DNA from 2 places in the Micromonospora humidisoli genome. Region 2 is predicted to be linked to the other one. Evidence: riboswitches for the same ligand, from Rfam matches in the RefSeq annotation. Region 2 holds a riboswitch; the other holds the start of a gene.
What was found. Region 2 has a riboswitch for thiamine pyrophosphate ahead of thiE (thiamine phosphate synthase). Riboswitches for the same ligand answer to the same signal wherever they lie in the genome.

Region 1: it holds a riboswitch for thiamine pyrophosphate, as region 2 does, so the genes downstream of both, JQN84_RS18400 (ECF transporter S component) here and thiE (thiamine phosphate synthase) in region 2, are expected to answer to the same signal.

The regions. Positions count from the first base shown of each region.
Region 1 covers NZ_JAFEUO010000004.1:798,987-814,715, forward strand. The annotation lists gene JQN84_RS18340 (antibiotic biosynthesis monooxygenase family protein) at 1-82, opposite strand, end outside; gene JQN84_RS18345 (DUF6703 family protein) at 110-367, shown strand; gene JQN84_RS18350 (metal ABC transporter substrate-binding protein) at 422-1,366, shown strand; gene JQN84_RS18355 (metal ABC transporter ATP-binding protein) at 1,363-2,124, shown strand; gene JQN84_RS18360 (metal ABC transporter permease) at 2,128-2,994, shown strand; partial or broken gene JQN84_RS18365 (ArsR/SmtB family transcription factor) at 3,038-3,340, shown strand; gene JQN84_RS18370 (hypothetical protein) at 3,408-4,013, shown strand; gene JQN84_RS18375 (cellulose binding domain-containing protein) at 4,128-5,591, shown strand; gene JQN84_RS18380 (cellulose binding domain-containing protein) at 5,637-6,887, opposite strand; gene JQN84_RS18385 (hypothetical protein) at 7,128-7,295, shown strand; gene JQN84_RS18390 (DUF6328 family protein) at 7,395-7,898, opposite strand; gene JQN84_RS18395 (alpha/beta fold hydrolase) at 8,025-8,855, opposite strand; TPP riboswitch at 8,967-9,072, shown strand; gene JQN84_RS18400 (ECF transporter S component) at 9,148-9,738, shown strand; gene JQN84_RS18405 (ABC transporter ATP-binding protein) at 9,772-11,199, shown strand; gene JQN84_RS18410 (energy-coupling factor transporter transmembrane component T family protein) at 11,252-12,052, shown strand; gene JQN84_RS18415 (hypothetical protein) at 12,207-12,458, opposite strand; gene gnd (NADP-dependent phosphogluconate dehydrogenase) at 12,838-14,283, shown strand; gene JQN84_RS18425 (isoprenyl transferase) at 14,505-15,281, opposite strand; gene recO (DNA repair protein RecO) at 15,314-15,729, opposite strand, start outside.
Region 2 covers NZ_JAFEUO010000002.1:523,098-538,826, forward strand. The annotation lists gene JQN84_RS07875 (class I SAM-dependent methyltransferase) at 105-710, shown strand; gene JQN84_RS07880 (ABC-F family ATP-binding cassette domain-containing protein) at 752-2,431, shown strand; gene JQN84_RS07885 (aldo/keto reductase) at 2,518-3,480, shown strand; gene JQN84_RS07890 (hypothetical protein) at 3,637-4,179, opposite strand; gene JQN84_RS07895 (ThuA domain-containing protein) at 4,255-10,074, opposite strand; TPP riboswitch at 10,412-10,521, shown strand; gene thiE (thiamine phosphate synthase) at 10,516-11,142, shown strand; gene thiO (glycine oxidase ThiO) at 11,136-12,206, shown strand; gene thiS (sulfur carrier protein ThiS) at 12,217-12,417, shown strand; gene JQN84_RS07915 (thiazole synthase) at 12,423-13,193, shown strand; gene JQN84_RS07920 (thiamine phosphate synthase) at 13,190-13,891, shown strand; gene thiD (bifunctional hydroxymethylpyrimidine kinase/phosphomethylpyrimidine kinase) at 13,888-14,676, shown strand; gene thiC (phosphomethylpyrimidine synthase ThiC) at 14,694-15,729, shown strand, end outside.

The DNA of each region.
Region 1 (15,729 bases), on a different contig from region 2:
GCGCGGCCAGCGCGGCGTGCGCCCTCGCGGTGAAGTCGTCGGCCGCCTCGACGGCGACCACGAACCGGTTGGTGACCAGCACCGGGTTCCTCCTCGTAGAGTCTGTGGGATGCAGCCTACGCAGCGCCCCGTGCTGGCCCGGTTGGCCCGGGCGAACCCGACGTCGGTGTTCCTCGCCACCCTCGCGCTGGTGCTGGTGGCGCTCTTCGCGCCCGGCCCGGTCGGTGGTCTGCTGCTGTTGGCGCTGGCCGCCGGGCTGGTCTACCTGCTGACTGTCACCTGGTCGGTGCAGGCGTCGCAGACCCGGCTGATCCGGTTGGTGATGGTGACGCTGCTGGTGGCGGTGGCCCTGGTCAAGCTCTTCTGACATGCACTCATGCGTTTTTGACAATCATTCTCGTTTTCACGGACAGTTGCCGACATGATCGCCCGCACCCGGTTCCGTGCCCTGACCGCCGCCACCGCCCTGCTCGCCCTGACCGGTCTCACCGCCTGCTCGACCGAGGGCACCGGGGCCGACCCGGACCGGGTGGACGTGGTCGCCGCCTTCTACCCCCTCCAGTTCGTCGCCGAGCGGGTCGGCGGGGACGCGGTCACCGTGACCAACCTGGCCAAGCCGGGCGCCGAGCCACACGACCTGGAACTCAACCCCCGCCAGGTCGGCCAGGTCAGCGAGGCCGAGCTGGTCTTCTACCTCAAGGGCTTCCAGCCGGCGGTGGACGAGGCCGTCGCGCAGAACGCCGCCGACCGGGCGTTCGACGTGACGACCGTCGCGCCGCTGCGCGACGCGACAGCCGGCGGACACGACCACGAGGGTGAGGACGGTCACGCCGAGGAGGAGAACGGCGGCAAGGACCCGCATCTCTGGCTGGACCCGACCCGGCTGGCCACCGTCGCCGACAAGCTCGCCGAGCGGCTCGGCAGCGTCGATCCCGACCGGGCCGCCGACTACACCGGCCGGGCCCGGACGCTGCGCGGCGAGCTGGAGAAGCTCGACACCGAGTACGCCGCCGGCCTGAAGACCTGCCAGCGTCGGGAGATCGTGGTCAGCCACGCCGCCTTCGGCTACCTCACCGAGCGTTACCAGCTGGAGCAGATCGGCCTGACCGGGCTCACCCCGGACACCGAGCCCGCCCCGCAGCGGCTGGCCGAGGTCGCCCGCGAGGCCCGCGAGCACGGTGCCACCACGATCTTCTTCGAGACGCTGGTCAGTCCGAAGGTCGCCGAGACCATCGCCGCCGAGGTCGGCGCGAAGACCGCGGTGCTCGACCCGATCGAAGGGCTCTCCGCTGACGGGGGTGGGGACTACCTTTCGGTGATGCGCACCAACCTGACCACGCTCCGCACCGCCCTGGGGTGCTCGTGACCGCTCCCGTCATCCAGGTCGCGCACGCCACCGCCGGCTACGACGGCCGGCCGGTGCTGCGGGACGTCTCGCTGACCGTCACCGCCGGCGAGGTGGTGGCGGTGCTCGGGGCCAACGGCTCCGGCAAGTCCACCCTGATCCGGGCGGTGCTCGGGCTGGTCCCGCTGGGCGCCGGCACGGTCGAGCTGTTCGGCGTCCCGCAGCGCCGGTTCCGGCAGTGGCACCGGATCGGCTACGTCCCGCAGCGCCTCGGGGCCGGCAGCGGCGTGCCGGCCACCGTCGCCGAAGTGGTGGCCTCGGGTCGGCTGGCCCGCCGGGGCGTGCTGCGCCCACCCGGTCGGGCCGACCGGGCCGCGGTCGAGGCGGCGCTGCGCGCGGTCGGGCTCGCCGACCGGGCCCGGGACCCGGTGGCCACCCTCTCCGGCGGCCAGCAGCAGCGCACCCTGATCGCCCGCGCCCTGGCCGGCGGGCCGGAGCTGCTGGTGCTCGACGAGCCGACCGCCGGGGTCGACGCGGCCAGCCAGGAGGCGTTCGCCGGGGCGCTGCACGACTTCGTCGGCACCGGCGGCACCGTGCTGCTGGTCGCCCACGAGTTGGGGCCGCTGCGCCCGCTGATCAGCCGGGCGGTGGTGGTGCACCAGGGCGGCGTCTGCCACGACGGCCCGGTGCCGGAACCGGCCGGACACCACGCCGAGCCCGACCACGACCACGTGCACCCGCACGGTCCCGAGGAGCCCGCCGGGCTGTGGAGCAGCTGAACGATGGACCTCTTCCAGTACGACTTCATGCAGCGGGCGCTGGTCGGCGCCCTGGTGATCGGGCTGGCCGCCCCCGCCCTCGGCATCTACCTGGTGCAGCGGCGGTTGGCCCTGATCGGTGACGGCATCGGCCACGTCGCGCTCACCGGCGTCGGGGCGGGCCTGCTGCTCAACCGTTCCCCGGTGCTGGTGGCGGTGGTCGCGGCGATCCTCGGCGCGGTCACCATCGAGCTGGTCCGGGCCCGCGGCCGTACCTCCGGCGACCTGGCGCTGGCCCTGCTGTTCTACGGCGGCATCGCCGGTGGGGTGATGCTGGTCGGCCTCTCCGACGCCAGCAGCGCCAACCTCAACGCCTACCTGTTCGGCTCGCTCACCACCACCTCCCCCGCCGACCTGACCACCATCGCGGTGCTCGGCGCGGGCATCGCGGTGCTCATGCTGGCGCTGCGCCCGGCGCTGTTCGCGGTCTGCCATGACGAGGAGTACGCCCGGGTCGCCGGGCTGCCCGTGCGGGCGTTGAACATGCTGTTGGCGGTCGCCACCGCGGTCACCGTCACCATCGCCATGCGGGCCGTCGGGGTCCTGCTGATCAGCGCGCTGATGGTGGTGCCGGTGGCCACCGCGCAGCAGGTCACCAGGGGTTTCCGCAGCACCATGACGGCGGCCATGGCGCTCGGCCTGTTCGCCGCCGGGGCGGGGGTGTGGGTGGCGGCCACCGCCGACACCGCCCCCGGCGCCTCGGTGGTGCTGCTGGCGATCGCGTCGTTCCTCGTGGTGGCGTTGGCCGCAGCCGCCCGGCGGGTGCTGCGCCGCCGGGGGACCCCGACCGTCGCCAGCACCCCGGAGCCGCACGAGGTGGTGCTGCGGTGACGCCGACCGGCGTACCGTCACCGGTGTTGGTTACCGTTACGGAGTGACCGGCACCCACGGCTACGACGCCTTCGAGGGCGCGGGCGAGCTGCTCCGGGCGCTGTCCGCGCCGATCCGGCTGGCGATCGTCAGCGAGCTGGCCCAGGGCGAGCGGTGCGTGCACGAGCTGGTCGAGCAGCTCGGCGCACCGCAGCCGCTGGTCTCCCAGCACCTGCGGGTGCTGCGCGGCGCGGGGGTGGTGCGGGGTTCCCGGCGCGGCCGGGAGATCGCCTACGCCCTGGTCGACGAGCACGTCGCGCACATCGTCGCCGACGCGGTCAGCCATGCCGGGGAGGGGCCGTCCGCCCCCGCCGAGCCGACCGCCGGGCGCGCGGGGGGTGCCGGGCGGCCCGCGTCGTGGCACGCTGTCGGCCGTGAAGATCTACGCTGACCGTTTTCCGGTCGCCCTCCGTCAGTTCCTCACCGACCTGTTCGTCGTCGCCTGGGTCTACGCGGCGATCCGCTTCGCGATGTGGCTGTACGACCTGGTGGAGAAGCTCGCCGTACCCGGGCGGAAGCTGGAGGGGGCCGGCGGCGGCCTCGCCGACAACCTGGCCGAGGCCGGCGGCAAGGTGGGCCGGGTGCCGCTGGTCGGCGACGAGCTGACCGGCCCGTTCACCAAGGCCGCCGACGCCGCCCGCGCGGTGGCCGAGGCCGGCCGCGACCAGCAGGAGCTGGTCGGTCAGCTCGCGTTGGCGTTGAGCATCGCGGTGCTGGTCTTCCCGCTCGGGCTGGTGCTGTTCGGCTGGCTGCCGCTACGGCTGCGCTGGATGCGGCGGGCCGCGTCGGCGAAGGCCCTCGCCGCCGGGCCGGCCGGTCGGGACCTGCTGGCGCTGCGCGCGCTGACCAGTCAGCCGCTGCGCCGGCTGACCCGGATCGACCCGGACGTGGCGCAGGCGTGGCGGCACGGCGACGACGCCACCGTCGATGCGCTCGCCGCCCTGGAGCTGCGCCGACTCGGCCTGCGCGCCGGCCGCTAGGCACCGTCACCTGTTGTGCCTCCCCGACCCGCAGGCTTAGATGATGGTAAATGTCTTAAGTCTGCAAGCCGTCGGCGTGCGTCGGCACGGACGGTCCGGAGAGGGAGCGTCCCCATGCCCGTGTCCCGCAGTCGGTCGATCCTCGCGGCGGGAGCCGCCGGGATGGTGGCGGTGCTGGCCGCCACCCTCATCGGCCTGCCCCCGGCCAGCGCCGCCACCGGTGACGGCTCCCCCACCGACGCGAACATCGCGTTCGTCGGCCGCTGGGACCGCAGCAACAGCAGCGCGTACGTGCCGAACTGGGCGGGCGCCTACCTGAAGACCGGGTTCACCGGCACCACGGTCAAGCTGCGGCAGCGCAGCACCATCGACCTCTACTACAGCATCGACGGGGCCGACTTCCGCTACCTGACCAACGTCAGCGGCACGGTCAACCTGACCCCGACCCCGCTGCGCGCCGGCAACCACACGCTGGTGGTGTCGTACCGGGTGGTCGCCGGTTCGTACACCGGGGACGCGGTGTTCCAGGGGCTCACCCTCGACTCGGGCGCGCGTACCCTGCCGGCGGCGGTCCGGCCCCAGCTGATCGAGTTCGTCGGCGACTCCATCACCCTCGGCACCACCTCGTCGCGGACGGCGCTGACCGCGTACGGGTGGCTGACCGGGGAGCAGCTCGGCACCGAACACACCCAGCTCGGTTACGGCGGGGGCTGCCTGGTCGCCACCGCCGACGGCTGCGTCAGCGTGGCCAGCCAGTTCCTCCGCACCGGGTACGCGGCGAACAGCCCGGCCTGGGACTTCAGCCGCTACCAGGCCGACGCCGTGGTGATCAACCTGGGCACCAACGACCGCAGCCACGGGGTGAGCGGCGCGGACTTCCAGAATCAGTACGCCACGTTCATCCGTACCGTGCGGGGCAAGTACCCGCGCGCGGCGATCTTCGCGCTGCGCACCTTCAGCGGCCGGTACGCCGCGGAGACCGCCGCCGCCGTCAGCACGGTCACCGGGGGCGGCGACCGCAACGTGTTCTACGTGGACACCACCGGCTGGCTGCCGGCCGACGGGCTCAGCGACTCGGTGCACCCGAACGACGCCGGGCACCGGGCGATCACGGCCCGGCTCGCCCCGGTCATCGCGGCGAAGCTGTCCACCACGCCGACGCCCACCCCCACCACCGCACCGCCCACCACGCCGCCGGTGACCACCGCGCCCCCGACCACCACCGCGCCGCCGGTGACCACGCCGCCGGCCGGCGGGACCGGCTGCGCCGTCGGGTACGCGGTCACCGGGCAGTGGCAGGGTGGCTTCCAGGGCGAGGTGACGATCCGCAACACCGGCACCGCCCCGGTCGACGGCTGGACCCTCCAGTGGAGCTTCGCCGACGGCCAGCGGATCAGCCAGGCGTGGAATGCGGGCTACACGCAGAGCGGCGGCACCGTCCGCGCGACCAACGTCGCCTGGAACGGCACGATCGCGGCCGGCGCGACGACGAGCTTCGGTTTCCTGGCCGACGTCACCGGCACGAACAACCGCCCCGCCGGCTTCACCCTCAACGGCACCGCCTGCACGTTGTCCTGACCCCGGTCGGGCGGCCCCGGTCCGGGGCCGCCCGACCGCACACCGTCAGCGCAGGTAGGCCGCGAGGCCGAGCTGCTGGTTACGCAGGGCGGTGGCGACCACACCGGCGATCTGCCGGGCCCCGGCCGTCTCGAAGTGGGTGTGGTCGGCGCAGAAGAACGCGCCCACCGCGCCCGAGTTGTAGTCGCCGTTGTTCGGGCAGAGCTTCAGCGTGTTGTAGAGCGTGTAGCTCAGCTTGTGCAGGTCGATGACGGGCACGTTGTTGGCCCGGCCCGCGTCGAAGGTCTCGGTGAGGAAGCCCCGGTTGCCCACGGCGGTGCTGCCCGAGCAGGTGATCGCCGCGGCCGGGGTGAGGAAGATCGGGTACGCGCCGCGCTGCTGGGCCGCGCGGGCCATCACGCCGAGCAGTTCCTTGTAGCGGGCCGAGCCGACGTGCCGGTTGCAGGTGGTGCTGCCGTCGTTGATGCCGAACTGGATGAACAGGTAGTCACCGGCCTTCATCCCACCGTTGGCGTTGAGCATCGCCTGCCAGCGGGTCGAGTACGTCTGCGGGTTGACCACGCACTCGCCCGCCGAGTTCATCGTGGTGGTGACGTTCGGGTCGTACAGCCAGGTCTGGATGCTGCGCCCGCCGACCGCGCTGTTGACCACGGTGGCGTTGCCGTTGAGGTACTGGCCGAACTGGTTGCCCCAGCCCACCGGGCAGGCCCCGCTGGACGACGGGTTGGCGACGGTGGAGTCACCGGCCAGCCACACGGTGACCGGCGGCTGCGTCGAGGGCGTCGGGCTGGGGGTGCGGGTCGGGGTGGGGGTCGTGGTCGGGGTGGGCGTCGGGGTCGGCGGGGTGGACGGTGGCGGGCAGGGCGTGACGGTCGGGGTCGCGCCGGTGCAGGAGACCCCGTTGAGCGCGAACGCGGTGGGCACCGGGTTGGCGGTGGTCCACGCGCCGTTGAAACCGAAGCTGACGGCGGCCCCGGTCCCGATGGTGCCGTTGTAGCCGACGTCCGTGGCGCTGACCGCCGTCCCGTTCTGGGTGACGGTGGCGTTCCACGCCTGGCTGACCCGTTGTCCGCTGGCGAACGCCCAGGTGAGCGTCCAGCCGGTGACCGGGTCGCCGAGGTTGGTGATGGTCACGTCCGCGCCGAAGCCGCCCTGCCACTCGCTGGTGACCTTGTAGTCGACCCGGCAGCCGGTGGCCGCCGCGGTGGCGTTCCCGGCCGCGACCGCCACCCCGCCGGCGAGGACCGCCAGGGTGATCGCGCCCAGTCCGGCGAGACGTCGCCGTGCTGCTCTCATGATCTGCTCCTAGTCGCCGGTGCCGGGCCGGCGTCGCCCGCCCCCATCTGGACGGCCGCCCGAGCCCCGCGACGATGGCCGCACCCGGGACGGGAGGAGGCAAAAATCGATGTTACTCGATATTAATCTGCTCTCCCACCTTCGCCCGGTCGGGCCGACACGCCGGGCGACGCCGCACCGGGCCGCGGGTGGTCGCGCTCGGTCGTCGGGCACCGCAACCGGCTCGTCTAGGGTGGTGCGGTGCTCTACTTCCTGATCGTCATCGCCGTGCTGCTGCTGGCGTACGCCGGCGTGCTGGTCAGCTTCGTCCGGCGCGGACGCAAGATCCCGCCGCAGGCGTACCTGGTGCTGGCGCTGCTCAACGGGCTCATCCTGGCCGCCGTGCTGGCCTGGGCCATCGCCCGCTGACCCGCGGGCCCCGACCGGCGGACGGGCCGGGGGCCCGCCCCGGCCACCGTCGGCCCGGACGGGCCCCCGGCCCACCGCATCCACCACCCACGGGTGGGATCAGTCCCCGTTGAGCACCACCGGGTCGTCATCGTCGTCGTCGATGTCGTCGTCACCCCAGTTGCGCCTGGCGAACGGCAGGATCACCCAGAAGGTCAGGAACCACAGGCCGGTGATCACCGTGAGCACCACGGCGATGCCGGTGTCGAGCACGAAGTCGGCGATCAGCAGGACCGCGCTCACCATCGCGACCAGCATGAAGGCCAGCCCGCCGGAGGCCATCCGGTGGGCGAAGCGGACCAGTTCCGGCTTGCGGCCCTGGCGGAACAGCGCCCGGTGGAAGGCGACCGGCGAGATGATCATCGCGGTGGCCGCGGCGGCGGACAGCAGGGCCAGGATGTAGACGTCCCGCTGGAACTCGCTGGTCCGGGTGAACCCGTTACTGAACGGCAGGGTCAGCAGGAAGGCGAAGAGGATCTGCACGCCGGTCTGGGCGACCCGCAGCTCCTGGAGCAGATCGGCGAAGTTGCGTTGCCATCGCTGCTTCTCGGATTCCTTCGACACGCGCTACCTCCGGTTGAGACGGTACGACCGACGGGGGCACCCCCCGTCGGCAGCAACGCCTGTGCCCGATCCACGATCGCCCGAAACCGATTCACGAACCCCGATCGGCCCGCGTCGGCCGCGTCCTCAGGCCGAGCCGTGCACCCGGGCCAGGATCACCTCGGCCAGCGGGCCCGGCGCCTCGTCGGGAATCCAGTGGGTCACCCCGCCCAGCACCACGAACCGGTAGTCCCCCGACACGTGCCGGGCGCACGCCTGCGCGGCGGCCCGCCCGATCGCCACGTCCCGGTCGCTCCACACGTAGCTGGTCGGCACGCCCACCGGACCGACCGCCTTCAGGTCCCGCCCCGACATCGCCCGGTACCAGTTCAACGCGCCGGTCAACGCGCCGGGCGTCCGCAGCGGCCCGGCGTACCCGGCCACCCGGGCCGGGTCGCCGACGCCGGACAGCAGCCGGCGCAGCACTACCCCCCGCCCGGCCAGCAGCACCCGCTCCGCCAGGCCCGCCCGGCGGAACAACGCCATGTACGCCGAGCGCGCCCGCTGCCGGCGGTCGGTGGCCAGCGCGTACCCGAAGGCGGCCGGGTGCGGCACCGAGACCGCGGTGAGGGTACGCACCCGCTGCGGATGCCGCGCCGCCAACGCCCAGGCGACGACCGCGCCCCAGTCGTGCCCCACCACGTGCGCGGTGTCGACGCCCAGCGCGTCCAGCACCGCCACGGCGTCGGCGACCAGCTCCGGCAGCCGGTAGTCGGCCACCTCGGCGGGACGGGCCCCGGGCGAGTAACCCCGCTGGTCGGGTGCGTACGTGCGCAGCCCGGCGGCGTGCAGGGCGGGCGTCACCGCGTCCCACTCCCCACCGTGCTGGGGGAAGCCGTGCAGCAGCAGCACCGCCTCGCCACCCTCGGGGCCACCGGCCCGTACGTCGAACGTCAGGCCGCGCGCGCTCACCTGCATGATCGGCAGCCTACCCAGTGGCCCGGGCCCCCGCCCGGGCGTGCAATGCCGGGAACCATGACCTGCTGGGCCGTTGCCGCAGGTCGGTGCTAGCGTCTGCCGAGACAACTTCACATCCGACAGGGGAGCGCACAGCGCTGAGAGTGCGGGCACCGCCCGCAGACCCTCGAACCTGATCTGGGTAATGCCAGCGCAGGGAGTTCGGTCGACCTCCAGCCGCGCCGCCGTCCGGCTGCCGCCGGGCGCGGCGTGCGTCTTCTCCTGGTTCGATCGCTGGACTGGGAGCACCGACATGCAGCACACCACCACCAACCGGTGGCGCACCATCGACATCGTGGTCGCCGCCGTGATCGCCGTCGCCTTCGGCGTCATCTTCTGGGCCTGGGGGCTGGTCTGGAAGGCCGCCGACCCGGCGTTCGCCGCCGCACCGGCCAGCCAGGCCGTGATGTACGGCGTCTGGCTCGTCCCGGCCGTCCTCGGCGGCCTGGTCATCCGCAAGCCGGGGGCGGCCCTGTTCTGCGAGGCCGTCGCCGCCACCGTCTCCGCGCTGCTCGGCGCGGAGTGGGGCGGCATCACCATCGTGCAGGGCCTGATCCAGGGTCTCGGCGCGGAGTTGGCCTTCGCCGCGTTCCGCTACCGGGCGTACCGGCTGCCGGTGGCGGTGCTCGCCGGGGCGATGACCGGGCTGAGCGCCGCCCTGTTCGACTTCTTCGTCTGGAACTCCGAGTACGCCCTGGCCAGCTACCGCCTACCGTACGCGGCGCTGACCGTGCTCAGCGCCGCCGTCGTCGCCGGGGTCGGCGGCTGGTACCTGACCCGGGCGCTGGCCGAGACCGGGGTGCTCGACAGGTTCCCCGCCGCCCGCGACCGCACGCTCGTCTGACCCTGCCGTGACGAGCGGGGAGGGGTCGCCGGCGTGACCGGGGTGCGGCTGGTCGGCTTCGGCTGGCGGCACGCCGGGCGGCGGGCTTGGGCGGTACGCGGGGTCGACCTGCGCATCGACCACGGGGAACGGGTGCTGCTGCTGGGGCCGTCCGGGGCGGGCAAGAGCACCCTGCTGGCCGCGCTGGCCGGGCTGCTGCCGGCGGACTCCGGCGAGCAGGAGGGCACCGTCGAGATCGACGGCCTCGACCCGGCCAAGGCCCGCGAACGGGTCGGCACCGTCTTCCAGGACCCGCAGTCCCAGCTGGTGATGGCCCGCTGCGGCGACGACGTCGCGTTCGGGCTGGAGAACCGGGGGGTGCCCGGCGACGAGATCTGGCCCCGGGTGGACGAGGCGCTGCGCCGGGTCGGTTTCCCGTACCACCGGGACCGGCCCACCGCGGCGCTGTCCGGCGGCGAGCAGCAGCGGCTCGCCCTGGCCGGGGTGCTGGCGCTGCGGCCGGGGCTGCTGCTGCTCGACGAGCCGACCGCCAACCTCGACCCGGCCGGGGCCGAGCTGGTGCGCGGTGCGGTGGCCGGCGCGGTGGACCACGACACCACACTGGTCCTGGTCGAACACCGGGTCGCCGACGCCCTGCCCCTGGTCGACCGGGTGGTGGTGCTGACCCCCGGCGGCGGGGTCCGGGCCGACGGGACACCGGATGCGGTGTTCGCCGCGCACGGGACCGCGCTCGCCGCCGAGGGGGTGTGGGTGCCCGGCCACCCCACCGCGACCCGGCCGGCCGCCGGCCCGCCCGGCGCGGAGTTGCTCACCGCCGACCGGCTCGGCCTGCCACCCCGGCTGGCCCCCACCGACCTGGTGGTACACGCCGGCGAGGCGCTCGCCGTCCGTGGGCCCAACGGGGCCGGCAAGTCCACCCTCGCGCTGCTGCTCGGCGGCCTGCTCCGCCCCGGGACCGGCCGGCTGACCGCCACCGCCGCCCTGGCCGGCGGGGACACCCGCACGCCCCCGCACCGGTGGCGGGCCCCCGCCCTGGCCGGCCGGATCGGTTCGGTCTTCCAGGACCCGGAGCACCAGTTCGTCACCCGTACCGTCCGCGACGAACTGGCCCTCGGTCCGCGCCGCACGGGTCGCCCCGAGCCGGCTGTCCGGGGCACCGTGGACGAGTTGCTGGAGCGGCTGCGGCTGACCCGGCTCGCCGGGGCCAACCCGTACACCCTCTCCGGTGGGGAGGCCCGGCGGCTCAGCGTGGCGACCGCCCTGGCCACCGCGCCCCGGCTGCTGATCTGCGACGAACCCACCTTCGGCCAGGACCGCCGCACCTGGGGTGAGCTGGTCGACCTCTTCGCCGACCTACGTGACGCCGGACACGGCGTGGTCACCGTCACCCACGACGCGGACTTCGTCGCCGCGCTCGCCGACCGGACGGTCACCCTGCGCCCCGCCCGGGAGCAGCCGTGAGCGCCCCCACCCGGCTCCCCCGCACCGCCCACCCGAAGGCGTGGGGGCGGTCGTGATCGGCCTGGAACCGGTCGCGACGCCCGGTGCGCCGCTGGCCCGGCGCAACCCGGTGGCGAAGCTCGCGGCCGGGCTGGTCTTCTCGTTCGTGCTGGTCGCCAGCCTCGACCCGGTCGCACCGGCGGTCGCCATCGCCGTCGAGCTGGCGCTGCTGCCGCTGTTCGGCATCCGCTACCGGGTGCTGGCCCGCCGGGCGTGGCCGCTGCTGGCCGGTGCCGTCGGGATCCTGGTCACCCTGGTGCTGTTCGCCGCCGACCGCTCAGGCCCGGTGCTCTGGGCCGCCGGGCCGCTGGTGGTCACCTCGGGGGTGCTGGTCACCGCGCTCGGGTTGGTGTTACGGATGCTCGCGGTCGCGCTGCCCGGGGTGATCGTCTTCGCCACCACCGACCCGACCGACCTGGCCGACGCGCTGGTGCAGAACGCGAAGGCCCCGGCCCGTTTCGCGATCGGCGCGCTGGCCGCGTTCCGGCTGGTGCCGCTGCTCGGCCAGGAGTGGCAGATGTTGACCATGGCCCGGCGGGCCCGGGGCGTGGACGCCGGCCGTAACCCGCTGGCCCGGCTGCGGCTCTTCGCCGCCACGGCGTTCGCCCTGCTGGTGGGGGCGATCCGGCGCGGCACCCGGCTGGCGGTGGCGATGGACGCCCGGGGCTTCGACGCCGGCACCCCGCGTACGGTGGCCCGCCGCCAGGTGTTCCGCCCGGCCGACTGGCTGCTCGTCGCCGGAGCAGCCGTCCTGGCCGGCGGTGCCCTCGCGGTCAGCGTCGTCCTCGGCACCTTCCGCCCCCTGATCGGCTGACCCGCCCGCACGGCACGCCGAACGGCAGGCCGCCGATGCAATGGAGCCGAAACAGCGGTATCCGAGCCCTCGGATACCGCTGTTTCGGCTCACTGGGTAACGGGCCGCCGGCCCGGACGGGACCCCGGCCGAAGCGGGACCCGGCCGAGGCGGGTCAGCTGCGGCGGAAGGCGTACCGCCGGTTCTGGCCCTGGGCGGTGGTGGAGCCGGCCCGGACCGACCGGCCCGACCGCGACGGCGGTGGGGGCGGCGTCGGCCGGGCGGCGGCGTCCGGGTGGGACGACGCGACGGCGAGGGGAACCGGGCGCACGGGCGTCACGGTCAGTGCCGCGAGCGCCGACGCGTCCACCTCCACCGGGGACGGTACGGGACGACGGGACTTCTTCGGACTGCGCTTGGCGGGCATACGCTGCCTCCTGACGAGGTGCGGAGGGCCGCCCTGCCACACGGGCGGCGGGCGGGCGGTCGACGGACGGGATCTGCTCCGGACGGCCGGCCACGGGTCATCCCCTGCGGGGAGAAGTGGGAGACGCGGACGCCCGAGCACGCGGACCCGCAGCCTCGGCGGCGGGTCGGCTCTGGAGAGAAGGGCGTCAGATGCGCATGCCATCACGCTAACCGACCCCCGCACCCGACGCACCCGCTTTTCGGCGCGGCCGACGGCGGTGGCCCCGGTCGGGCGCACGCGACCACCCTGTGACACTGGGTGGACGGCGGCTGCCGGCCCTCGCGGGCGCGCGATAGGTTCACAACACACAGGTGACGTGAGAGGTGGCGGGTACGAGATGACGCAACAGGCGACGGCGCAGATCGGCGTGACCGGGCTGGCGGTGATGGGTCGCAACCTGGCCCGCAACCTGGCCCGGAACGGGTTCACCGTGGCGGTGCACAACCGCTCCCCGGAGCGCACCCGCAGCCTGGTCGCCGAGCACGGTGACGAGGGCACCTTCGTGCCGTCGGAGTCCCTGGCGGACTTCGTCGGCTCGCTGGAGCGGCCCCGCGCGGTGATCGTCATGGTCAAGGCGGGTGCCCCCACCGACGCCGTCATCGACGAGCTGGTGCCGCTGCTGGAGGAGGGCGACATCGTCGTCGACGCCGGCAACGCGCACTTCGCCGACACCCGCCGCCGGGAGGAGACGCTGCGCGAGCACGGGCTGCACTTCGTCGGCACCGGCGTCTCCGGCGGCGAGGAGGGCGCGCTGCTCGGGCCGAGCATCATGCCGGGCGGCTCGGCGGAGTCCTACCAGAAGCTCGGGCCGATGTTCGAGAAGATCGCCGCGCAGGTGGACGGCGTCCCGTGCTGCCAGCACGTCGGCCCCGACGGCGCCGGCCACTTCGTCAAGATGGTCCACAACGGCATCGAGTACGCCGACATGCAGCTCATCGCCGAGGCGTACGACCTGCTGCGGGCCGGGCTGGGGGCGACCCCGGCGGAGATCGCGGAGATCTTCCGGGAGTGGAACACCGGCGAGCTGGAGTCGTTCCTCATCGAGATCACCGCCGACGTGCTGGCGCACACCGACGCCGCCACCGGCAAGGCGTTCGTCGACGTGGTGCTCGACCAGGCCGAGCAGAAGGGCACCGGCCGCTGGACGGTGCAGATCGCCCTCGACCTGGGCATCCCGATCACCGGCATCGCCGAGGCGACCTTCGCCCGGTCGCTGTCCGGGCACGCCGGCCAGCGTGAGGCGGCCCGCCGCACCTTCGGCGACGCGGGCGAGAAGTGGCAGGTCGAGGACCGGGACGCGTTCGTCGAGGACGTCCGCCGGGCGCTGCTGGCCAGCAAGATCGTCGCGTACGCGCAGGGCTTCGACCAGATCCGGGCCGGCAGCCGCGAGTACCACTGGGACATCGACCTGGGCGGCACCGCCACCATCTGGCGGGGCGGCTGCATCATCCGGGCCCGCTTCCTGGACCGCATCCGGGAGGCGTACGACTCGCAGCCGGAGCTGCCGACGCTGCTGGTCGCCCCGTACTTCGCCGAAGCGGTGAGCGACGGCGTGCCGAGCTGGCGGCGGGTGGTGGCGGACTCGGCGCGGGCCGGCGTGCCCACCCCGGCCTTCTCCTCGTCGCTGGCCTACTTCGACGCGCTGCGCGCGGAGCGGCTGCCGGCGGCCCTGATCCAGGGCCTGCGGGACAACTTCGGCGCGCACACCTACCACCGGGTCGACCGGGAGGGCGCGTTCCACACCCTGTGGGCGACCGCCGACCGCTCCGAAGTGGCCGGCTGACCACACCTGCTCGACGCCGGTGCGGTGTCCGCACCGCACCGGCCACCGGGCGGCACGCCCGTCCGGGGCCACGACGGCACGTCGACGCCCCGCCGGACCGGTCCGACACCGGTCCGGCGGGGCGTTCCGACGTATCGGGGCCGGCGTCCTCGTCGGTCGACCGGAGACGGTCGGGCCGACAGGTGGTCAGCGGCACACGCGCGCCGACAGCCGTGGCCCGGTCAGCGCGGCGGGGCGACCGGGTTGGGCAGCGCGCCACCGAAGCGGCGGTCCCGCTTGGCGTACAGCTCGCAGGCGTACCAGAGGTGGCGGCGGTCGAAGTCCGGCCAGAGGGTGTCCAGGAACACCAGCTCCGCGTACGCCGACTGCCAGAGCATGAAGTTGGAGATCCGTTCCTCGCCGGAGGGGCGCAGGAAGAGGTCCACCTCGGGGACCTCCGGGTGGTAGAGGTACTTCGCCACGGTCTTCTCGGTGATCCGGTCCGGGTCGAGCCGGCCGGCGGCCACCTCCCGGGCGATCGCGGCGGCGGCGTCGGCGATCTCGGCCTGGCCGCCGTAGTTGACGCAGAACTGGAGGGTCAGCGTCGAGTTGCCCCGGGACATCTCCTCGGCGGTCTGCAACTCGGCGATGACGCTCTTCCACAGCCGACCGGCCCGCCCCGACCACACCACCCGCACCCCCAGGTCGACGAGCTGGTCGCGGCGGCGGCGGATGACGTCCCGGTTGAAGCCCATCAGGAACCGGACCTCGTCGGGCGAGCGCCGCCAGTTCTCGGTGGAGAAGGCGTACGCCGACAGGTAGGGCACGCCCAGCTCGATCGCCCCCTCGACAGTGTCGAAGAGGCTGTATTCGCCCTGCTCGTGGCCCTTGGTGCGGGGCAGGCCGCGCTCCTTGGCCCAGCGGCCGTTGCCGTCCATCACCACCGCGACGTGCTTCGGCAACGCCTCCGCAGGCAGCGCCGGCGGACGTGCCCCCGACGGGTGCGGGGTCGGCGGCACCGGCTCCCGCCGGCCGGACCTCAACGATCGGATCACTCGGTCATCTCCCTGTCCACACCCTCCACACCGACCCGGGGCGGCAGCACCCGGCCACCCCGGTGGCCACCCGGCGCACCGCCGTCATCCCCGGCCGGCACGCCGCCGGCCGGGCCGGTGTGCGGCGGGCCGTCCCGGTCGACCAGCGGCAGCGAGCGTAGCGCGCGTTCCAGGTGCCACTGCAGGTGCGCCGCGACCAGGCCGCTGCACTCCCGGCGTACCCCGGTGGCCGTGGCGTCGGCGACCTGCCAGTCGCCGCTGGTGAGGGCGGACATCAGGTCGATGGTGGCCGGCGCGGGGTGGGCCGCGCCGGGCGGCCGGCAGTCCGGGCAGACCGCACCCCCGGCCGGTACGGAGAACGCCCGGTGCCGCCCCGGGGTGCCGCAGACCGCGCAGGCGGTCAACGCCGGCG
Region 2 (15,729 bases):
ACTGCGCGGCGCGTCGGATGCCCCGGGCCGTCCACCCCGGCGTGCCGCCGGGCACACCGACCGCCGACGACGGGACCGCTACGGGCCGGTGGAACAATGCCCCGGTGACCGGCGACCACTACTTCACCCCGGAGCCCAGCGCCCCGGCCCAGCCCCGCGAGGTCGAGTTCCACGTCGCCGGGCGCGACTACACACTCGCCTCCGCAAGCGGGGTCTTCTCCGCCACCCGGCTCGACCCCGGCACCGCCGTCCTGCTGCGCAAGGCCGAGCTGCCGACCGCCGCCACCGGTGGCCACCTGCTCGACATCGGCTCCGGATTCGGTCCGATCAGCTGCGTGCTGGCCGACCTCGCACCGACCGCCACCGTCTGGGCGGTCGACGTCAACGAGCGGGCCCGCGCGCTGACCGCCGCGAACGCCGTCCGCCTCGACGCCGCCGACCGGATCCACGCCGTCGCCCCGGACGAGGTGCCGACCGACGTCACCTTCACCCAGGTCTGGTCCAACCCGCCGATCCACATCGGCAAGCCCGAACTGCACGCCCTGCTGCGCCGCTGGCTGCCCCGGCTCGCCCCGGACGGCGTCGGCTGGCTGGTGGTGGCCCGGCACCTGGGCGGCGACTCGCTGCACCGCTGGCTGCTCGACGAGGGGTTCGCGGTGACCCGGCAGGCCAGCCAGAAGGGCTACCGGGTGCTGCGGGTCACCAGGTAATCCGGTGTCGCCCGCCCCCGCGCCTCGGGCAGGATGCCGGCGTGGGATACGTGGACGTGGCAGCGGTCGGGCACATCCTCCCGGACGGTCGGGAACTCTTCGCCGACGTGTCGTTCCGGGTCGGTGAGGGGGCCAAGGTCGCCCTGGTCGGGCCGAACGGCGCCGGCAAGACGACGCTGCTCCGGATGGTCGCCGGTGACCTGCCGGTGCGTACCGGCGCAATCGCCCGCTCCGGTGGGCTCGGCGTGATGCGGCAGTTCATCGGCATGATCGGCGACGAGTCGACGCTCGCCGACCTGGCCCTGTCGCTGGCCCCACCGGCGTTGCGCGCGGCCGGCCGCCGGCTCGCCGACACCGAACGGGCCATGCGCGACGCCGAGCTGCGCGGCAAGTACAGCACCGTCGCCGGCAAGGCCCAACTGGCGTACGCCGACGCGCTGGCCGCCTGGGGCGAGGCCGGCGGGTACGACGCCGAGGTGCTCTTCGACACCGTCACCACCACCGTGCTCGACCTGCCCTGGGACGCCTCCCGGGACCGGCCGGTGCGCACCCTGTCCGGCGGGCAGCAGAAGCGCTTCGCCCTGGAGCTGCTGCTGCGTGGCCCCGACGAGGTGCTGTTGCTCGACGAGCCGGACAACTTCCTCGACGTACCGGGCAAACGCTGGCTGGAGCAGCGGCTGCGCGAGTCCACCAAGTCGGTGCTGTACGTCTCGCACGACCGGGAACTGCTCGCGCACACCGCCGACCGGGTGGTCGCCGTCGAAGGGGGTAGCGCCTGGGTGCACCCGGGGGGCTTCGCCAGCTGGCACGAGGCCCGCACGGCCCGGCACGCCCGCCTCGACGAGCTGCGCCGCCGCTGGGACGAGGAGCACCAGAAGCTGCGTGAGCTGATGCTGATGTACAAGCAGAAGGCCGCGTACAACGACGGGCTCGCCTCCCGCTACCAGGCGGCACAGACCCGGCTGCGCAAGTTCGAGGAGGCCGGGCCGCCGCCCGTACCACCGAAGGACCAGGACATCCGGATGCGGCTGGCCGGCGGACGGACCGGCAAGCGCGCGGTGATCTGCGAGCAGCTGGAGCTGGACGGCCTGACCTACCCCTTCGACCTGGAGCTGTGGTACGGCGACCGGGTGGCGGTGCTCGGGGCCAACGGCACCGGCAAGTCGCACTTCCTGCGCCTGCTGGCCCGGGGCGGCACCGACCCCGACCCGGCCAACGGCCCGGTGGACGGGGCCGCCGCGCTGGCCCCGGTGGCGCACGGCGGGGTGGTCCGGCTGGGTGCGCGGGTGCGCCCGGGGCACTTCTCGCAGACCCACGACCGGCCGGAGCTGATGGCGAAGACCCTGGTCGAGGTGCTGTGGCGCGGTGACGAGCACCGGGACGGGATGGACCGGCACGCGGCGATGGCGGCGCTGAGCCGCTACGAGCTGGCCGCCCAGGGTGACCAACGCTTCGGCACCCTCTCCGGCGGCCAGCAGGCCCGGTTCCTGGTGCTGCTGCTGGAGCTGTCCGGGGCGACCCTGCTGCTGCTGGACGAGCCGACCGACAACCTCGACCTGGCCTCGGCGGAGGCGTTGGAGGCGGGAATGGCGGCGTTCGCCGGTACGGTCGTGGCGGTCACCCACGACCGCTGGTTCACCCGGTCGTTCGACAGGTTCGTGCTGTTCCGGGGCGACGGTGACGTGGTGGAGACCCCGGAGCCGGTCTGGGACGTGGGCTGAGCCGCCTACGCGGAACGTGAGGCGACGACCACGACCGGTCACCGGGCGTGGTCGTCGCCGGTCGGGGCCGGTCCGGCCGGCATAGGGTGGATCTCGTGACTGAGATGACCTACCGCAGGCTGGGCGACTCCGGGCTCGTGGTGTCCGTGGTCGGCGTCGGCTGCAACAACTTCGGCCGCAAGCTCGACATCGACGGCACCCGGGCGGTGGTCGACGCCGCGCTCGACGCCGGGATCACCTTCTTCGACACCGCCGACATCTACGGCGAGCCGCCGGGCGGCTCGGAGGAACTGCTCGGGCAGGCCCTCAAGGGCCGGCGGGACGACGTGGTGCTGGCCACCAAGTTCGGCATGTCGATGGGCGGTCGCAACGGCCGCGACTTCGGGGTTCGCGGCTCCCGGCGGTACGTGGTGCGGGCCGTCGAGGCGTCGCTGCGCCGGCTCGACACCGACCACATCGACCTCTACCAACTGCACGAACCCGACCCGGACACTCCGGTCGACGAGACGCTCGCCGCGCTGGACGACCTGGTCCGCGCCGGCAAGGTGCGCTACCTGGGCAACTCCAACTTCTCCGGCTGGCAGATCGCCGACGCGGACTGGACGGCGAAGACCCGGGGGCTGACCCGGTTCGTCAGCGCGCAGAACCACTACAACCTGCTCCACCGGGACGCCGAGGTCGAGATCATTCCGGCCTGCGAGCGGTTCGGCCTGGGCCTGCTGCCATTCTTCCCGCTGGCCAACGGGCTGCTCACCGGCAAGTACCGGCGGGACACCGCCCCACCCGCCGGCAGCCGCCTCGCCGGTGGCGGCCGGTACGCCGAGCGGCTCGCCGCCGCCCGCTGGGACACCATCGAGGCGCTGGAGACGTTCGCTGCGCAGCGGGGTCTCACGCTGCTCCAGGTGGCCATCGGTGGGCTGGCCGCCCGACCGGCGGTGGCCTCGGTCATCGCCGGCGCCACCACCGCCGAGCAGGTCCGGGCGAACGCCGCCGCCGGCACCTGGCAGCCCACCGACGACGACCTCGACGCCCTGGACGCCCTGCTCTGAGCCGACGGTCGGGCGGGGAGGCGGGTCCGGGCCGGTCGGAGGCTGACCTGCCCGGACGAGTTCCGGCCTGGCAGGGCCGACGCTTCGGCCCCGGACACCGGTGGGTGTCCGGGGCCGATCGGTCGTCGGTGGGTGGCGGGAACCGGTGCCGGGGCGTCAGCCGCCCAGACCGGCCGGCTGGTCCCCGGGTCCGAGGTCGACCCGGCGACGACGCCACAGCAGCGCCGCCGCGGCGACGACCACCACGAGTCCGCCGGCCAGCCACGGCCACCACCGCACCCCGGCCGGATCGGTCCGGTCCGCCGGGCGTTCAATGGCGACCGGTGACGGCGACTGGGCCACCCGGGCCTGCACCTGCGCCGTCGCCGTGCTCTGGTACGGGGCGGGGGCGCTGACCGTCACCCGCCAGTCGCCGGGGGAGAGCAGCGGGCCGCTGCTGTAGAAGCCCTGACCCTCCCCGGCCGGCTCGATCTGCACCGGACCCGCCGTCCGGCCACCCTCGCCCTCAGCGGTCAGGGTGAGCCGGACCAGCTGGTCCAGCCGGTGCCCGTCGGCGTACACGGCCATCACGGTGACCCCGCCGGCACCGTCACCGGCCACGGTCAGCTTGATTTTCCCGCCGTGCGCCGCCGCCGGGCCCGCAGGCAGGGCCACCAGGACCGCCACGACCAGCGCGGCAAGGGCTCTCAAGCTTCGCATCGACGCCTCCTTCCGATATGGAGGGGGCCGCTCCCACCGTCGGTGTCGACGGTGGGAGCGGCCCCGTGGTGCTCCTTACAGCGAACCGCCCTCGGCGATCCGGGTGGGGTCGGCACCGAGCCGGCCGGCCCCGTCGACCGACTTGTTGTCGTTCGCCTTGACGCCGGCCTTGGTGGCCGCGCCACCGAGCCGGACGATCATGGCGTCGGCGTCCCGGACCAGCACGTCCCGGACGTCGGTGTCGGTGACCACGGCGGTGTCGGTGGCCAACGCCTTGAAGGCGGTCAACTGCTGCACCGCCCGCTTGTCGTTGCCCGCCGCCTCGGACTCCCGCACCGCGTCCAGCTTGTTGGACAGCTGGCGGTGCGCCTTGGTGGTGAGTCGTCCGGTCGCCTTGAACCGGTCCAGCAGGTTCTGCATGTCCCGGAACGAGGTGGTGACGAAGAACCGGACCGTCGAGGTGGTGGAGTTGCCCGCCTTGTCGGTCGCGGTCACCGTCAGCTCGTGCAGGCCGAGCGGCAGCTCGTACAGCGCCTGCAGGGTGCCGCTGGCGTACGCCCGGCCGTCCAGCACGCCGGAGGTCGTCTTGATGCCGGAGGTCGGGTCGACCGCCTGCCACGAGATCCGGACGTCCTGGCTGTCACCGTAGAGCTGGCCGTCGGCGATGCCGGAGACCAGCAGCGTCGGCTTGGTGCCGTCGATCTTCACGACCGCCGACTTGAGCGCCTCGACGTTGCCGGCGGCGTCGGTGGCCCGGTACAGCAGCTCGTGCGTGCCGTCCCCGGTCACCTCGACCGGCGTGGTGTACGCCGTCCAGGCACCGCCGTCGAGCGACCACTCCAGCTTCTTCACCCCGGAACCGGCGTCGGTGGAGGTGATCACCACCGGGACGGTGCCGTTGTGCCAGCCGTCGTCGTTGGCCGGGGCGAACGACGCCGAGCTGACCGGCGCGGTGGCGTCGATCTTCACGGCGACCTTCTTCGTCGCCTCCACGTTGCCTGCCGCGTCCGTCGACCGGAACCGCACCTCGTGCGTGCCGTCCCCGGTGACCTGCACCGGCTCGGTGTACGCGGTCCAGGTGGTGGCCCCGTCGAGCTGGTACTCGGTGCTCGCCACCCCGCTACCGCCAGCCTCGTCGGCCGCCGCCAGCGTCACCGTGACCGGGCCGGTGTACCAGCCCTCGGTCGGGGTGCCGGAGACGGTGGCCGTGGTCACCGGGGCGGTCGTGTCGGCCGCCTTGGTGGAGAGCCGGAAGTAGTCGAACGAGGCCGTCTTGGAGGTGGCCGCGTTCGCGCCGAGGGTGAACAGACCGACCTTCGGGGTGGCCCCGACGGCGGTGTTCGTCAGCGTCTCGAACGTCGTCCACTCCTGCCCGTCGGCCGAGTACGACGCGGTGAAGGTGTCACCGGCGCGGGCCAGCCGCAGGTACCACACCGCCGAGGTCAGGTTGGAGACCTGCGGCTGCGGGTTCTGCGTCACCCCGGCGACCTCGCCACGGAACTCGATCCGCCGCGACGGGGTCTGACCTGCCTGGTTGTCCACGATGAAGTCGAACTTGACGTAGTTGTCGTCGTCGGCGTGGACGATCAGACCGGCCTGCTGGTACTGCTCGGCCAGCGCGCTGCCGTCGACCTTCGTCTCCAGGGTCCAGTCGCCGCTCGGCGCGGTCTGGAGGATGAAGTTCGTCGGCCCGGTGTTGCTGGTGCCGTAGATGTCACCCTTCGGCACGTCGATCTTCAGCGCGCCGTCGGCCACCCGGTAGGCGGCCGGGTCCTCCCGGAGCACCGCGTTCCACCGGCACTTGTCCAGCGTGGTGCCGGTGAACTCGTCCGACGGGTCCACCGGGCCGGCCGGGGCGTCCGGCGAGACCACGAACGAGTCGAACACCGCGTCCACCACCGGGGCGGTGGTGGCGCCGTTGAGGGCGAGCAGACCGATCCGCGGGTTGGTGATGCCGGCCAGCGCGGCGGACCGGCCGACCGGGGTGAACGTGGTGCCGTCGGTCGAGAACTGCGCGGTCAGGTTGGTCCCGTCGCTGATCAGCCGCAGCCAGATGGTGTCACCGGCCGGGGCGGCCACGGCGTCCGCCGAGTCGTTACGCGGCGTACCGGCGGTCTCCCGGATGAACTCCACCTTGCGCGAACCGCCGTAGAGCAGGTCCACCTTGGCGTAGTTGTCGTCGTCGCCGTAGATCAGCAGGCCGGCCTGCTGGTAGTCGGCGGTGACGGGCACGGTGACCTTCGTGGTGGCCTGCCAGGCCCCGCTGGGTGCGGGCTGGAGCACCAGGTTGGTCGCGTCGTTCCGGGAGCCGTACAGGTCACCGGAGGCGGTGGGCAGTCGCAGCGCCCCGCCGGAGACCGAGTAGAGCTGGTTCTCCCGGACCACCGACCAGCGGTCCTTGTTCAGGCTGTTGCCGGTGAACTCGTCCGACCGCGCGCCGAGGCACGAGTTGGTCGGCGCGTCCACCTTGACCGGGACGGTGGCGTAGGACTTCGCGCCCCGGCTGTCCGTCACCGTCAGGGTGGCGGTGAAGGTGCCCGGGGTGGTGTAGGTGTGGGTGGCGTTCAGGGTCGTCGCCGTCCCACCGTCACCGAAGTCCCAGGCGTACGTCAGCGGGGTGTCACCCTCGGTGTCGGTGGCCGTGCCGGTGAAGGTCACGGTGACCGGCGCGGTGCCGGTCGCCGGGGTGGCGGTGGCCGTCACCTGCGGCGGCGCGTTGTCGGTGACGCCCCGTCCGATGAAGTCCATCCAGTTGACGTTGAACAGCGAACCCGCGCCACCGGCCGGGTCCTTGGCGACGAAGTACAGCGCGCCCTCCGCACCGGCCGTCACCGGCGCGGTCACGTCGACGAACTGCTGCCAGCCGCCCGTGCCCGGCACGGTGGCCGTGGCCACCACCGGACCGTCGACGGCACCGGCGTGCACGTCGATCCGGCCGCCCTGGACCTCGGAGGCCACCCGGAACCGGATCTGCTCGACCCCGGTCAGGTTGGCCGGGACGAGCGACCACCAGTCGCCGTCCTCGATGAAGCCGATGTTCTGGCCGCCACCGGCGGGGTCGGTGGTGGTCTCCTTCTGCACGCCCGGGTCACCGCCGCCGGTGCTGCCCGGGGCCCGCCCGGTGGCCGTGAAGTACTCGGCCTGCTTGCGCTTGGGCTGGAGGATCTCGATCGCCCGACCGGTCAGCGGGCCGGCGCCGCCGGTGCCGCCGTCGTCGGTGTAGGTGGCCTCGAAGACCGCGAAGACGTTGGCCTCCGCGCCGTGCCCGGACGCCAGCGAGGTCTGCACGGTGCCGGTGCAGCCGGTGTGCTGCTCCAGCGGGTGGGCGTGCTCGTCGTGGCCGAGCAGCACCTGCAGCTGCACCCGGTCACAGTCGACGGTGCCGTCCTCCGGGTCGGTCACCTTGATCGTGTACTTGACCTGGTCGCCCCAGTCGAAGAAACCGCCGCTGGGCGGGAACTCGATGGTCACCGTCGGAGCGGTGTTGCCGACCGTCACCGGCACGTTCGCCACGGCGGTGCGGCCCTTGGGGTTGGTCACGGTGAGCTGCGCGGTGTAGTCGCCGGCCGCGGTGTAGGTGTGGGTGGGGTTGGCCTCGGTGGAGGTCTGCCCGTCACCGAACTTCCACGCGTAGGTCAGCGTGCCGCCGTCCGGGTCACGGGACCCGGCGCTGGAGAAGTTCACGGTCAGCGGCGCGGCCCCGGAGGTGGGGTCGGCGCTGGCCTCGGCGATGGGGGCGCGGTCACCGGCGGTGTAGTCGATCCGGTAGACCCCGGAGTCGTCGTTGTTGCCGCCGAACCCGGTGCCCCACTCGATCATGTAGAGCGCGCCGTCCGGGCCGAACTCGAAGTCCATCGGGCGGATCATCGGCATGCCGGTGAGCAACTGGTTGATGTCGACCAGCGTCTTGCCGTCCTCGCTGACCTGCATCGTGTACATCTTCGACTGGTTCCACTCGCCGAGCAGCGCCTTGCCGTCGTAGTACGCCGGCCACTTGCGGCTCGACGTGCTGTCGGCGTCGTAGCGGTAGACCGGGCCGCCCATCGGGGCGCCGCCGCCGCCGATCTCGGGGAAGCGCGGGTCGCCGGCGTAGCCGTAGTCCACCGTCGCCGCGATGGCCGGCGGCAGGTTGGTCAGGCCGGTGTTGTTGGGCGAGTCGTTGACCGGCGCGGCGCAGTCGAACTTCGCCCCGCTCGGCCCGGACGGGAAGGTGTAGTCGTTGTACGCCTTGTTGTTGCCGGTGCAGTACGGCCAGCCGTAGTTGCCGGCCGTGGCGACGATGTTCCACTCCACCAGACCCTCGGGGCCCCGGTTCGGGTTGGCCGCGGAGGCGTCCGGCCCGTAGTCGGCGACGTAGAGGGTGTCGGTCTTCTGGTCGACGCCGATCCGGAACGGGTTACGGAAGCCCATGCCGAAGATCTCGGGACGGGTCTTCGCGGTGCCCGGGGCGAACAGGTTGCCCGCCGGGACGGTGTAGGTGCCGTCGTCCTCCGGGTGGATCCGGATCACCTTGCCGCGCAGGTCGTTGGTGTTGCCGGCGCTGCGCTGCGCGTCGTAGTCCTGCCGGCCGGCCCGCTCGTCGATCGGGGTGAAGGCGCTGGACTCGAACGGGTTGGTGTTGTCGCCGGTGGCCAGGTAGAGGTTGCCCTGCGAGTCGAAGGTCATGCTGCCGCCGGCGTGGCAGCAGGTGTTGCGCTGGGTGTCGACCTGGAGCACGACCTTCTCGGTGGCCTTGTCGATGGTGTCACCGTTGACGGTGAACCGGGACAGGTAGTTGCGCGGGGCGCCACCGGCCGGTGCGTAGTACAGGTAGATCCACTTGTTGGTGGTGAAGTCCGGGTCGAGGCGTAACCCGAGCAGGCCGTCCTCGTTGCCGGTGAACACGTCCAGCCGGGTCGCGGTGACCGTGTTGCCGGTGTCCGGCTTCACGATCTGCACCCGGCCGTCGCGCTCGGCGTAGAACACCCGGCCGTCGGGAGCGATGTCCAGCTCCATCGGGTTGTTGGTGTTGCTGTCGAGGGTGACCTTCTCGAAGTTCGCGGTCTTGGTGGCGCCGCAGTCGGCGTTCTCGACCCCGGCCGCGGTGCGGATGCCGCCGAGCAGGTGGCTGAGGAACTCCGGCTCGGTGTACGACGCCTGGGTGTGGCCGCCGCCGGTGTACCAGGAGCGACCGCCGTCGTAGTCCTGGCACCAGGCGGTGGGGTGGTCGGCACCCATCGCGCCGGCACCCGGGCTGTAGGACTTCTCGTCCAGGCTGGCCAGCACGTGCACCTTGGAGCGCGGGTTGGTGCGGAAGTTGTACCACTCGTCGAACCGGGACCAGCGGTCCGGCAGGTCGGCGGTCGACGGGTGCGCGGGGTCCTCGACCTTGACGGTGGCCTGCTGGTTGGCCGGGTGGCCGGAGAAGTACGCGCCGACCAGGTTGCCGTACCAGGCCCAGTCGTACTCGGTGTCGGAGGCGGCGTGCACGCCCGCGTAGCCGCCGCCGGCCTTGATGTAGCGCTCGAACGCGGCCTGCTGGGTGGCGTCGAGCACGTCACCGGTGGTGGAGAGCCAGATCACCGCCTGGTACTTGGCCAGGTTGGTGTCGTTGAAGGCGGCTCCGTCCTCGGTGGTGTCGACGGTGAAGCCGTTCTCGGTGCCGAGCTTCTGGATCGCGGCGATGCCGGCCGGGATGGCGTCGTGCCGGAATCCGGCGGTCTTGGAGAAGACCAGGACCGAGAAGGGTTCGGCGGCGGCTGCCGCCGGTGCCGGTGCGGCCTGTGGCAGGGCCGCCGCGGCGGGAGCGGCCTGGGCGGCGGTGCCGCCGATCAGGCCGCCGGCAAGTAGGGAGAGGGCCAGTAGACCGGCACCCAGTGGGCCGCGACGTGCGCGGCGATGGCGGGATGGAGACACTCCATGCTCCTTTTGTCCGTGCTGGACAGTGGTGGGGGCATGGGGACGACTCGCCGCAGACCGTCCCCGGTCGGATCGGTGTGGGCCCGCCGAGGTCCGCACCAGTGGCGATCAGGTGCGGGCCACGCCGAGGCTCCGCACCGGAATAATGTCGATCGGTTGAACAAATTAGCGCCGCTGGATTGGTTTCCGGCAAGGCATGAGCATGTAACGATTCGGTATCGGCGACTCGCTTTTCCGGCTTATGTGGATACAAGCCCACAACCGTACGCATCGATGGTCATGGATCAATCTAACACCCCTTGGCGGATCAGCGGATCTGTCGTACGGTCACAGACACGTGACCCACGGGAGCCCGGTGCACCGGGCTGAGAGGGGGGCTGAGAGCCCCCGACCGTCGAACCTGATCCGGGTAATGCCGGCGCAGGGAGGAGAGTTGCCGTGCCGTCCCTCGGCCGACTGCATCTGATCACCGACACCCGCCCCGGGTGCGACCCGCTCGCCGTCGTGCGGGCCGCCCTGCCGGTGGCCCGCGCCGACCTGGTCGTCCAGGTCCGGGTCGACGACGACACCACCGACCGGCAGGCCTACGACCTGGCCCGACGGGTGCGCGCGCTCTGCGTGCCGTACGGGGCGACCTGCCTGGTCAACGACCGGCTGCACGTCGCCCTCGCGGTGGACGCCCACGGCGGCCACGTCGGCGCGGACGACCTGCCCGTCGCGGCGGCCCGCCGGGTCCTCGGCCCCGACGCCGTGCTCGGCGCGACCGCCCGGGAACCGGACGCCGCCGCCCGGGCGGTCGCCGCCGGAGCCAGCTACCTGGGCGTCGGCCCGTGCCACCCGACCGCCACCAAGACCGGCCTGCCCGACCCGATCGGCCCGGCCGGGGTCCGCGCCGTCGTCACGGCAGTCGACGTGCCGGTGATCGCCATCGGCGGGATCACCGTCGCCACGGTTCCGGCGCTGCGGGCCGCCGGGGCGTACGGGGTGGCGGTCGTCGGGGCGCTGTCCACCGCCGCCGACCCCGGCCGGGTCACCGCCGAACTGATCGCGGCGCTGACGTGCTGACCCGGCCCGACGTCGCCGTCGTGGGCGCGGGGCCGGTCGGGTTGGCGATCGCCTGGCGCTGCGCCACCCGGGGCCTGCGGGTGGCCGTGCACGACCCGGCCCCCGGCTCCGGCGCGTCCCGGGTCGCCGCCGGGATGCTCGCCCCCGTCGCCGAGGCGTACTTCGGGGAACGGGAGCTGACCGGGCTGCTCACCGAGTCCGCCGCCCGCTGGCCGGGCTTCGCCGCCGAGCTGGCCGAAGCCACCGGAACGGAGTTCGGGTACCGCACCGACGGCACCCTCGTCGTCGGGCTGACCGGGGACGACCTGGCCGAGGCGCGCCGGCTCTGGTCGTACCAGCAGGGGTTGGGGCTGCCGATCAGCGCGCTGCGGCCGTCGCAGCTGCGGGAACGCGAACCGGCGCTGACCCCCCGGCTGCGCGGCGGCGCGGTCGCCCCCGGCGACCACCAGGTCGACCCGCGCCGGCTGGTCGACGCGCTGCGGGTCGCCGCCGAACGGGCCGGGGCGACCCTGCTGCCCGGCGCGGTGACCCGACTGGCCGACCTCGACTCGCCGGTCGTCGTGGTCGCCGCCGGCTGCGGCGCCGCCGCGCTGACCGGGCTGCCGGTCCGCCCGGTCAAGGGCCAGGTGCTGCGGCTACGCGCGCCCGACCACCGCCCGCCCGGCTTCCGGCACGTCATCCGGGGGTACGCCGACGGCGAGCCGGTCTACCTCGTCCCCCGCGACGACGGCGAGGTGGTGCTCGGGGCGACCGTCGAGGAACGCACCGACACCGAGGTGACCGCCGGGGCGGTGCTGCGCCTGCTCCGCGCCGCCGTCGACCTCGTCCCCGAACTCGCCGAGTACGCGCTGACCGAGGCGACCGCCGGGCTGCGCCCCGGCACCCCGGACAACGCGCCGATCCTCGGGCCGCTGCCCGACCGACCCGGCGTGCTCGCCGCCACCGGCCACCACCGGCACGGCATCGTGCTCACCCCGGTCACCGCCGACCTGATCACCGATCTGATCGTCACCGGTCGGCCGGACCCGCTACTCACCCCCTTCACCGCCGACCGGTTCCACTGAGGAGGACAACGTGCGACTGATCGTCAACGGTGTCGGACGCGAGCTGGCCGGCGGCACGACCGTCGCGGACCTGGTCGCCACGGTCACCGGGCAGCGGCGCGGAATCGCCGTCGCGGTCAACGGCGAGGTGGTCCCCCGGGGCGGCTGGCCGGCGACCGTGCTGCGCGACGGCGACCGGGTCGAGGTGCTCAGCGCCGCCCAGGGCGGGTGACCGGGATGCCCCTCACCATCGCCGGACAGACTTTGCCCTCCCGGCTCATCCTCGGCACCGGCGGCGCGGCCAACCTGCACGTGCTGGAACAGGCGGTCCGGGCCTCCGGCACCGGACTGGTCACCCTCGCCCTGCGTCGGGTCGACACCGCCCCCGGCACCGCAGGTGGCCTGCTCGACCTGCTCGACAGGTGCGCGGTGCGGCTGCTGCCCAACACCGCCGGCTGCTACACCGCCGCCGAGGCGGTCAAGGTCGCCCGGCTGGCCCGGGAGGCGTTCGACACCGACTGGGTGAAGCTGGAGGTGATCGGCGACGAACGCACCCTGCTCCCGGACGGGGTGGAGCTGCTGCGGGCCGCCGAGGAACTCATCGCCGACGGGTTCGTCGTGCTGCCGTACACCTCCGACGACCCGGTGCTGGCCCGCCGGCTGGCCGACGTCGGCTGCGCGGCGGTGATGCCGGCGGGTGCGCCGATCGGTTCCGGACTGGGCATCACCAACCCGCACCACATCCGGCTGATCCGGCAGAGCGTCGACGTGCCGGTGATCCTCGACGCCGGGATCGGCACCGCCTCCGACGCGGCGCTCGCCATGGAACTGGGCTGCGACGGGGTGCTGCTGGCCAGCGCCGTCACCCGGGCCGCCGACCCGACGGCGATGGCCACCGCCATGCGGTACGGCGTACGGGCCGGGCGGCTCGCGTACACCGCCGGGCGGATCCCCCGGCGCTTCCACGCCCTCGCCTCCACCCCCGACGACGGAAGACCCGACCTGTGACCCGCCCCGCCACCCCGCACGGGGTGGTGCTGCTGACCGACCGGCTGGTGGCGCACGGGGACCTCGTCGACGTGGTCGCGGGGGCGGTGCACGGCGGCGTGCGGTGGGTGGTGCTGCGGGAGAAGGACCTGCCCCGCGCCGACCGGGCCGCGCTCGCCGTCGACCTGCGGGCCGCCCTGACGCAGGTCGACGGCACCCTGATCGTCGCCGGCCCCGACCCGCTGGACGACGGCTCGGACGGCTCCGACCCGCTCGGCCCGGACCCGGGCGGTGCCGGTGGGGCGGTGCATCTGCCGGCGGCCGGGCCGTACCCGCCGCCTGCCCTGCGGCTCGTCGGGCGGTCCTGTCACGACGCTGCGGAGTTGGCCCGGCTCAGCACCGAGCACTACGTGACGCTCTCGCCGGTCTGGACCACCCGCAGCAAACCCGGCTACGGCCCACCCCTGCACCCGGACGGGCTGCGCCGGCTGGTCCGGCTCAGCCCGGTGCCGGTCCTCGCCCTGGGTGGCATCGAGACCCCGCAGCAGGTGACGGCCTGTGCCGAGGCGGGCGCGGTCGGGGTGGCGGTGCTCGGCGCGATCATGCGGGCCGCCGACCCGGCCGAGGTCGCCGCCACCCTCACCAGCGCCTTCCCGTCGACCCGCCGGACGACGGACCGTATCCCGGTCGGCGGGGCGCGGCCCGAGGAGACGACATGACACCGACGACAGTGCTCACCATCGCCGGCTCCGACTCCGGGGGTGGTGCCGGCATCCAGGCCGACCTGAAGGTGTTCGCCGCCCTCGGCGCGTACGGGACCAGCGTGCTGACCGCCGTCACCGCGCAGAACACCCGGGGCGTGGACGCCGTGCTGCCGCTGCCCCCGCGCACCGTCACCGAACAACTCGACAGCGTGCTCGGCGACTTCGCGGTCCGGGCGGTGAAGACCGGGATGCTCGGCACCCCGGCGGTCGCCGACGCGGTGGCCGAGGCGGCGAAGGCGGGCCGGCTGCCGCACCTCGTCGTCGACCCGGTGCTCGTCGCCACCAGCGGACACCGGCTCGGGGTGGTCACGGCCGTCGAGCGGCTGCTGCCGTACGCCCGGGTGGCGACGCCGAACTGCGCGGAGGCCGCCGCCCTCACCGGAGGCCCGGTGACCACGGTCGGGGAGATGGTCGCGGCGGCGCAGGCCCTGGCGGCCGGCGGGCCCGAGTTCGTGGTGGTCACCGGCGGCGACGTCGACGCGGCCGGCGAGTCGGTCGACGTGCTGGCCGGCGGCGGCACGACCACCCTGCTGCGCGCGCCCCGGGTGGACACCCGGCACAGCCACGGCACCGGCTGCTCGTTCTCGGCGGCGATCGCCGTCCGGCTGGCCGCCGGCGACCCGGTGCCGGTCGCGGTCGCCACCGCCAAGGAGTACGTCACCCGCGCGCTGACCGGCGCGCGGGACTGGGAACTGGGCGCGGGACGCGGCCCGCTGGACCACTTCGGCTGGTCCCGATGACCAACAGGGAGGCTGTCATGCAGGCACGTCGCAAGGTCTACGTCGAGGGGTCCCGACCGGACGTCCGGGTGCCGTTCGCGGAGGTGGAGCTGGCCGGGGACAACCCGCCGCTGCGCCTGTACGACACCTCCGGCCCCGGCTCGGACCCGCAGGTGGGGTTGCCGCCGCTGCGCGGGCCGTGGATCGCCGAGCGGGGCGACGTCGCGCCGGCCCGGGGCGCGGGCAGCCCGTTGGCCGGCGTCGACGCCAAACGCCCCACCCAGCTCTGGTACGCCCGCGCCGGGATGATCACCCCGGAGATGGAGTTCGTGGCGATCCGGGAGGGACTGCCGCCGGAGCTGGTGCGCGACGAGATCGCCGCCGGGCGGGCGGTGCTGCCGCTCAACGTCAACCACCCCGAGTGCGAGCCGGCGATCATCGGCAAGGCGTTCCTGGTCAAGGTGAACGCCAACATCGGCACCTCGGCGGTGACCTCGTCGGTCGCCGAGGAGGTGGAGAAGCTGACCTGGGCCACCCGGTGGGGCGCGGACACCGTGATGGACCTGTCCACCGGCAAGCGGATCCACGAGACCCGGGAGGCGATCGTCCGCAACTCGCCGGTGCCGATCGGCACCGTGCCGATCTACCAGGCGTTGGAGAAGGTCGGTGGCGACCCGGTCAAGCTGAGCTGGGAGGTGTTCCGGGAGACCGTCATCGAGCAGGCCGAGCAGGGTGTGGACTACATGACGGTGCACGCGGGGGTGCTGCTGCCGTACGTGCCGCTGGCGGTGGACCGGGTCACCGGGATCGTCTCCCGGGGCGGCTCGATCATGGCGGCCTGGTGCCTGGCGCACCACGAGGAGAACTTCCTCTACACCAACTTCCGGGAGCTGTGCGCGATCCTCGCCCGGTACGACGTGACCTTCTCCCTCGGCGACGGGCTGCGGCCCGGCTCGATCGCCGACGCCAACGACGAGGCCCAGTTCGCCGAGCTGCGTACCCTCGGTGAACTGACCCGGATCGCCTGGGAGTACGACGTACAGGTGATGATCGAGGGTCCCGGCCACGTGCCGA